Pontimicrobium sp. SW4: one gene and its partner. The protein of the gene in region 2 interacts with the protein of the main gene of each other region in a pairwise test. Links are inferred from orthologs where the notes say so. Each region holds a gene or a part of one and is shown on either strand. Other genes may lie near its edges.

Region 1 (3,342 bases), 480 kb from region 2 along the record:
ATAAAACACAAAAAAGAAAGCTGTATAAACAATAGTGCTTCCTGCATCATTTTGAAGTAGAATTAAAAACGCTGGTACAAAAATAATCAATGCAGTTTTTAGCTGATCTTTTATGCTTTTAATATTGGTTTGAAGATCACTTATATATTTAGCGACGGCTAACGAAGTAGCGAATTTAGCAAACTCACTTGGTTGCAAGGTAAATCCACCAATACCATACCAAGATATAGCGCCATTTACTGTTTTCCCAAAAAGAAATAGACCTATTAAGGACAGCATAGACACGAGATATATAATACTTGAGAAGCGTTCATAAAATTTAGCTTCAATACTTAAAACTAGAATGATTAATACAAATGTGAATAAAATAAAAATCAACTGTTTTCCATAACGTTGATTTATGTCTAAGTAAGAAGTTATCTCTCCCGAAGAAGACGCTGAGACAATATTAAGCCAGCCAAAACCAACCAATAATAAGAAAATCACTATGGTTATCCAATCGAATTTTAAATTTCGAGTTCTGTTTAAACTCATTCTATGTCTGTTTGGATTTGCTCGTTTTCGATTTTCTTTAAACGGTTATATTGCTCAACGGTCATTAACCCAGAATTGGCATTTATCCTAAATGGTTTTCCAGAGGTAGGTTTTTCATATTCATGTTCTAAAGTATAATCCATAACCCATTTCTCGAGATCAGTTCGTGTAATATCACCTTTAATATATTTTTCAATCATTAAACTAGCAATTCTTCCAGCAAAACGAGCGCCAAAGTATCCGTTTTCAACTAAAACCGCAATGGCAATTTTTGGGTTTTCTTTTGGTGCAAACGCTACAAATATAGAATGGTCTGTCAATTGTGTTTTAACGCTATCTATAATAGTAAAATTTTCGGCTGTACCAGTTTTACCACAAATTTCAATACCAGGAACTTGTAAAAAATTAGCGGTTCCTCCAGATTTATTATAAACATCAAACAACCCTTGAATTACTGGTTCGAAATGTCGTTTATCAATTGATGTTTGACGTTTTGTAGTATAAGCAGTATCAATAGTTTGTCCTTCAATAGATTTTATAATATGTGGCGTATAATAGTAACCTCTATTGGCAATAGCTGCCATCATGTTGGCCAATTGTATTGGTGTTACAAGCACCTCTCCTTGTCCAATGGAATTAGAAATATTAGTAGTTGCTCGCCAACGAAAATCAGGATATTTTTTATCATAATAAGCACCATCTGGAATATTTCCTGGCTTTCCAATAGTAAGATCATATCCTAAAAAATTTCCTAACCCAAAGCTTTTAATGTGACTACTCCAAACATCCATAGCATGAGATGCATCATCATATTTATCGATAGTTTTTCTATATAATGTTGCAAAATATGAATTACAAGACTCCGAAATACCATTAAATAGATTTCTAGTGCCTGTTCCACAATGACAACCCATTGGTCGTCTGCCACCATAATTATAGGCACCTGTACATCTAACTTTAAAATTTTCGTCAACAACACCTTCTTGCAAAGCAGCTAGAGCAACTAATGCTTTAAATGGAGAACCTGGTTCGTGCATTCGTAGCAAGCCTTTGTCAATTAAAGGCAAATGAATGGAGTCGTTATGAAGCTTCGTATAATTTTTAGAACGCTCTCTGCCAACCAATAAGTTTGGATTGTATGAAGGCGCAGATACTAAGCTTAAAATCTCTCCGCTACTTGGTTCAATAGCAACAATTCCACCAACTTTGTTTTGCATGAGTAGTTCGCCATAAGCTTGTAGTTGAGCATCAATTGATACTGTTATATCTTTTCCAGGTGTTGGTATTGTATCTTGTTTTCCATTATCAAAAGGACCTATATCTCTATTAAATCTGTTTTTTTGAATGAACTTAACACCTTTTACTCCTCTTAATTCATTTTCATAAGATTTTTCTATGCCTTGTTTTCCAATTAGGTCACCCATTTGGTAAAAGCCATCTGCATCAATTTCGCCTTGATGTGCTTCAGCAATAAATCCTAATACATTTGCTCCAATAGTAGTTTGATAATCTCTTAATGAACGTTTTTGAATGTAGAATCCTTTGTATTTCCACATTTTTTCTTGGAGAACTGCATAATCTTTTTTAGATAATTGAGGTACAAAAGGAGATGGTAGTCTTGGGGAGTAATTTAGTGCTCTGTCATATTTTTTAATAAAATCTTCTTTACTTATTTTTAGTAAGGAACAAAATTCTAAAGTATCTAAAGATTCAACTTCTCTAGGAATAACCATAACGTCATACGAAGGTTGGTTGGCAACCAAGAGTTCCCCTTTTCGGTCATAAACATATCCTCTTTTTGGGTAGTAAAACACTTTTCTAATAGCATTATCTTCATAAATGTTGTACGCTTTACCTGTATACACTTGAAGATAAAAGAGTCGCGCAATAAAAGTGATTCCCACTAAAACAATTATAGAAAAGAGTAATAGCTTTCTCATTTAGTTTTTCTACTGAATAAAATGGTTATTAATAAGCAAAGTATTAAAGTAAAGATACTAGAGAATAACGTTTTTTTTAAGATTAAAATTATTTTTGAAGCATTAAAAATTTCTAAACCGAATAAAAATAGATGATGTATAAGAATAATGATTAAAAAATACGTTAATCGTTGTACAAGATCTGTATTGCTAAACTTTATGGTTTGATGTTCATAAACAGCACCAAAAGAAAACTTTAAAACTACTGGACGTATATAGGCTATTGTAACACTAGCTGCTGCATGAATACCTCCTGAGTCTGTAAATAAATCAACAGTTAAACCAATTAAAAATGCTAAAAAAATAAACAGCATTCTGTTATTTTTAATAGGGAATAAGATGATGAATAGAATATATAAATACGGATTTATATATTCTAAAAAATTAATATGGTTAAGTACTAATACTTGTACCAAAACTAAAGCTATAAAGCGCGCAATATTTTTGGTTATGGTATTATTCATCTAGGTTGTTTAAATTCGATATTTCGGCAGCATCTAAATTTTCAATAATATACACATGTCCAATATTGGTCATGTCATTAAATAAGGTGACGTCGATTTCAAAATAATTTTCGGTTTCATCAGTTTTAAAAGAAGCAACAGTACCTATTGGAATTCCTTTTGGAAAAATAGTTGAAAGTCCTCCAGTAATAATGGTGTCTCCAACAATAACAGGTGCTTGTTTTGGCAAATCGGTAAGCTGTACAATATAGGGCGATTTACCATTCCAACTTAATATGCCAAAATGATTTGTCTTTTTTAATTGCGCATTAATACCAATATTAGAATTTAGTATAGATCTAACTCTACTATAATTTGGAGAAGTT
Region 2 (3,368 bases):
CATTTTCACCAACGTAAGAAGAAATCATTTTTTTTATTTGATGTTTTTGGAGCAATAATCCTAATCCAAAATCATCTACACCTGCATTATTTGAAATACAGGTAACTCCTTTAACTCCTAATTTCACTAATTGAGCAATGGCATTTTCAGGGATTCCTGATAAGCCAAAACCTCCAAGCATCAAAGTCATATTGTCTTTTACACCTTCTAGTGCTTGAGCTACATTATCTACCTTTTTATTAATCATTTTTACAAATCTAATTATGACAGAAATTTACAAAATAAAAAAGCCATTCTAAAAAGAATGGCTTTTTTATTTACTTCATATAATGTTTTATAAAAAATCTATTTCAGGATCATCGAGCTTGCCTTTCTTAGAAAGCTTTGAATTCTCTTTATATTCATCACAATCAAGAATAATAGATAACTCATCTGGTTTTTCAAAAGGTTCTTTAGAGACATTTAATGTTTCATCTGCATAACAACTTTTCATATACAAAGCCCAAATGGGTAATGCCATAGCTGCTCCTTGCCCATAAGTAATACTAGAAAAATGTGCAGCGCGATCTTCAGCCCCAACCCAAACACCTGTAACTAAATTTGGCACCATTCCCATAAACCATCCATCACTTTGATTTTGTGTGGTTCCAGTTTTACCAGCAATTGGGTTATCAAACTCATAAGGATAGCCTGTAATAATTTCTTTATATGATGGGTCTGATCCGTAGGTATGTCGTAGCCTTGTTCCTGATCCTCCCTGAGTAACGCCTTCTAATAGATTTACTGTTACATACGCCACTTCTTCACTTAAGACATCTCTAGTTTCTGGCGTAAATTGAAATAATACCGTTCCATTTTTATCCTCTATTCTTGTCAACACTACAGGCTTTGTATAAACCCCTTTGTTTGCAAACGCAGAATATGCGGCTACCATTTCATACACACTTAAATCTGGTGTTCCAAGCGCAATGGAAGGCACTGGTAAAATCTCTTGCTCTATACCTAAACTTTTTGCTAAATCTACAACTGGTTGCGGTCCAATATCGTTCATTAATCTAGCGGTAACTGTATTTACCGAATTCGCTAAGGATTGCCTAAGGTTTAAATATCCCGAATAATCACCATTGTCGTTTCTTGGTGTCCATGGTTCTGGGTTACCATATTTATTGGCTTCAATAGTAATTTGAGATCTAGGTAGGGTATCGCAAGGAGACAAACGCAATTGGTCTATAGCTGCAGCATAGACAAAAGGTTTAAAGGTTGACCCTATTTGTCGTTTACCTTGTTTTACCATATCATATTTAAAATGACGATAATTCATACCTCCAACCCAGGCTCGAACATGTCCTGTTTGTGGCTCCATTGACATCATTCCTGGACGTAAAAAATGTTTGTAATAACGCATAGAATCCATTGGCGTCATTACAGTATCTATCTCAGCATATTTACCTTCTTTCCAAGAAAAAATGCTCATTTCGATAGGTTCATCAAATGACTTATAAATCTCCTCCTCAGGTTTTTTTAAGTCATATTTCATATGTCTCCAACGCTCAGATCGTTTAATAGAAGTACGCATTAACGTATCTATCGCTCCGCGTGTAAGGTCTAAAAATGGTGCCGTTCTATTTCGTTGTGGCGTATTTTGATGAAAAAATTCTGCTTGTAACCTTGGCATGTGTTGTGCTACAGCTTCTTCAGCATATTTTTGCATTCTAGAGTCTATGGTTGTGTAGAACTTTAACCCATCTTTATAGATACTATAGTTAGTGCCATCTGGTTTTGTGTTATTTGGATCGTTTATCCATTTTTTTAATTCTTCTTGCAAATACGCTCTAAAGTAGGTTGCTGTACCATCGGTGTGTGATTGTGGTGTGTATTTTAAATCTAATTCTGTTTGTTGCAAAGAATCCTTAACTTCTTGAGTAATAAAATCATACTTTGCCATTTGAGCTAATACAACATTACGTCTGGTTTTTACTCGTTCAGGAAACCTTCTAGGGTTAAAAAAAGAAGCATTTTTAAACATCCCAACTAACATGGCTGATTCTTTTAAATCAAGGTCTTGTGGTTTTTTATCAAAATAAATATTGGCAGCCGAACGTATGCCATCAGCATTATTTAAAAAATCATAAATATTGAAATATTGTGCGATAATTTCTTCTTTAGTGTATTGACGCTCCAAACGAATTGCGATAACCCATTCTTTAAATTTTTGTGTAATTCTTCCTAATGTACTTTGCGAATGTTCTCCAACAAAGAGTTGTCTTGCTAATTGTTGAGAAATTGTACTAGCGCCTCCCTTTCTTCCTAAATATGCAAATGCTCTAACAGTACCACGAGCATCTATGCCTGCATGTTTATGATATCTAGCATCCTCAGTGGCTATTAAAGCATCCACTAAGTGTTGTGGTAACTCATCATAACCAACTGGTGTTCTGTTATCACTTAAATAGAACTTTCCAAGTGTTTCACCATCATGTGAAATGATTTCTCCAGCTAAATTAGTATTTGGGTTTTCCAATTGCGTGTGATCTGGCATTTCACCAAAAAAGCCCCAAGCTGCTAATTGAAAAACAAGGAAAAAACAAAGTATTCCAGCTCCAAATAGTATCCAGAACCAACGAATATATTTTGAAAAGTTGTTTACACTTTCTGTTTTCTTTTTTGTAGCCATGTATTAATTATTGTTTTGGGGTGTTTCTATTCTAAATCCAATATCTGTTATGCCTTCAAGGTTTTCAACGCCTTTAATTTGTCCGTTTTCACGCATTGCATGTTGAATTTTAACTAGATAATCTCCAGATTCTTCAAACACTACACCTTCCTTGTACCAAAGTTTGTTTTCTTTTACATCAGAAAATCCAGAGCCTAAAAATTCTCCATTTGGTTTTGTCATCTCGTACTCTAAAGTATCTGTTACTCTTTTTCCGTTTGGAAAATTCATCTCAACAATTAAAAATAAATTGCTGTATTTATAATCACTCGTATTTCTAAGATTTACAAATAAATCGTATGGTTTTAACGAATCTGGCGGTGTTAGGTAAAACTCAACTATAGAATCTTTATGCCATTGGTTTGGAACCGATTTATATTCGTCAAAAACACGATTAGAATCACAAGCAGTAATCCCAATACAAAGGATTACCAAAAAGGCACAAAATCTATTTCGCATTATTTTTTGGTCTTCTTTTGTTTCTGTTTCTATTATTTCTACGTTTTTTTGAGCGTTTTGGACTATCGAAACGTGTTAAACTATCTTGTCCTACAACGTTTTCAAAATCTGTTTTAGTGTCTTCTACCAAGTCTTGTGCATATTCTTCGAGGCTAGCAACTTTTTTCTTCTTAGAATTAATTTCTATTATTTCCTT

Evidence for each region.
Region 1: the proteins of ABGB03_RS13835 (region 2) and mrdA interact in binary tests that used the Escherichia coli proteins (3 or more experiments, as listed by UniProt). The link is inferred for Pontimicrobium sp. SW4 from one-to-one orthologs.

Annotation. Positions count from the first base shown.
Region 1 is NZ_CP157199.1:2,544,187-2,547,528, reverse strand. The notes cover bases 3-3,002. They hold mrdA (penicillin-binding protein 2), read right to left. Parts: upstream 2,475-3,002; coding sequence 531-2,474; downstream 3-530. Other genes in these bases: mreC (rod shape-determining protein MreC), read right to left, coding at 2,970-3,002; ABGB03_RS11835 (rod shape-determining protein MreD), read right to left, coding at 2,471-2,977; rodA (rod shape-determining protein RodA), read right to left, coding at 3-534. Outside these bases: more of rodA, read right to left, coding at 1-2; more of mreC, read right to left, coding at 3,003-3,342. UniProt on the Escherichia coli protein: Catalyzes cross-linking of the peptidoglycan cell wall. Responsible for the determination of the rod shape of the cell. Is probably required for lateral peptidoglycan synthesis and maintenance of the correct diameter during lateral and centripetal growth.
Region 2 is NZ_CP157199.1:3,019,944-3,023,311, forward strand. The notes cover bases 5-3,030. They hold ABGB03_RS13835 (transglycosylase domain-containing protein), read right to left. Parts: upstream 2,675-3,030; coding sequence 335-2,674; downstream 5-334. Other genes in these bases: ABGB03_RS13830 (CoA transferase subunit A), read right to left, coding at 5-247; ABGB03_RS13840 (gliding motility lipoprotein GldH), read right to left, coding at 2,678-3,030. Outside these bases: more of ABGB03_RS13830, read right to left, coding at 1-4; more of ABGB03_RS13840, read right to left, coding at 3,031-3,172; regulatory iron-sulfur-containing complex subunit RicT, read right to left, coding at 3,162-3,368. UniProt on the Escherichia coli protein: Cell wall formation. Synthesis of cross-linked peptidoglycan from the lipid intermediates.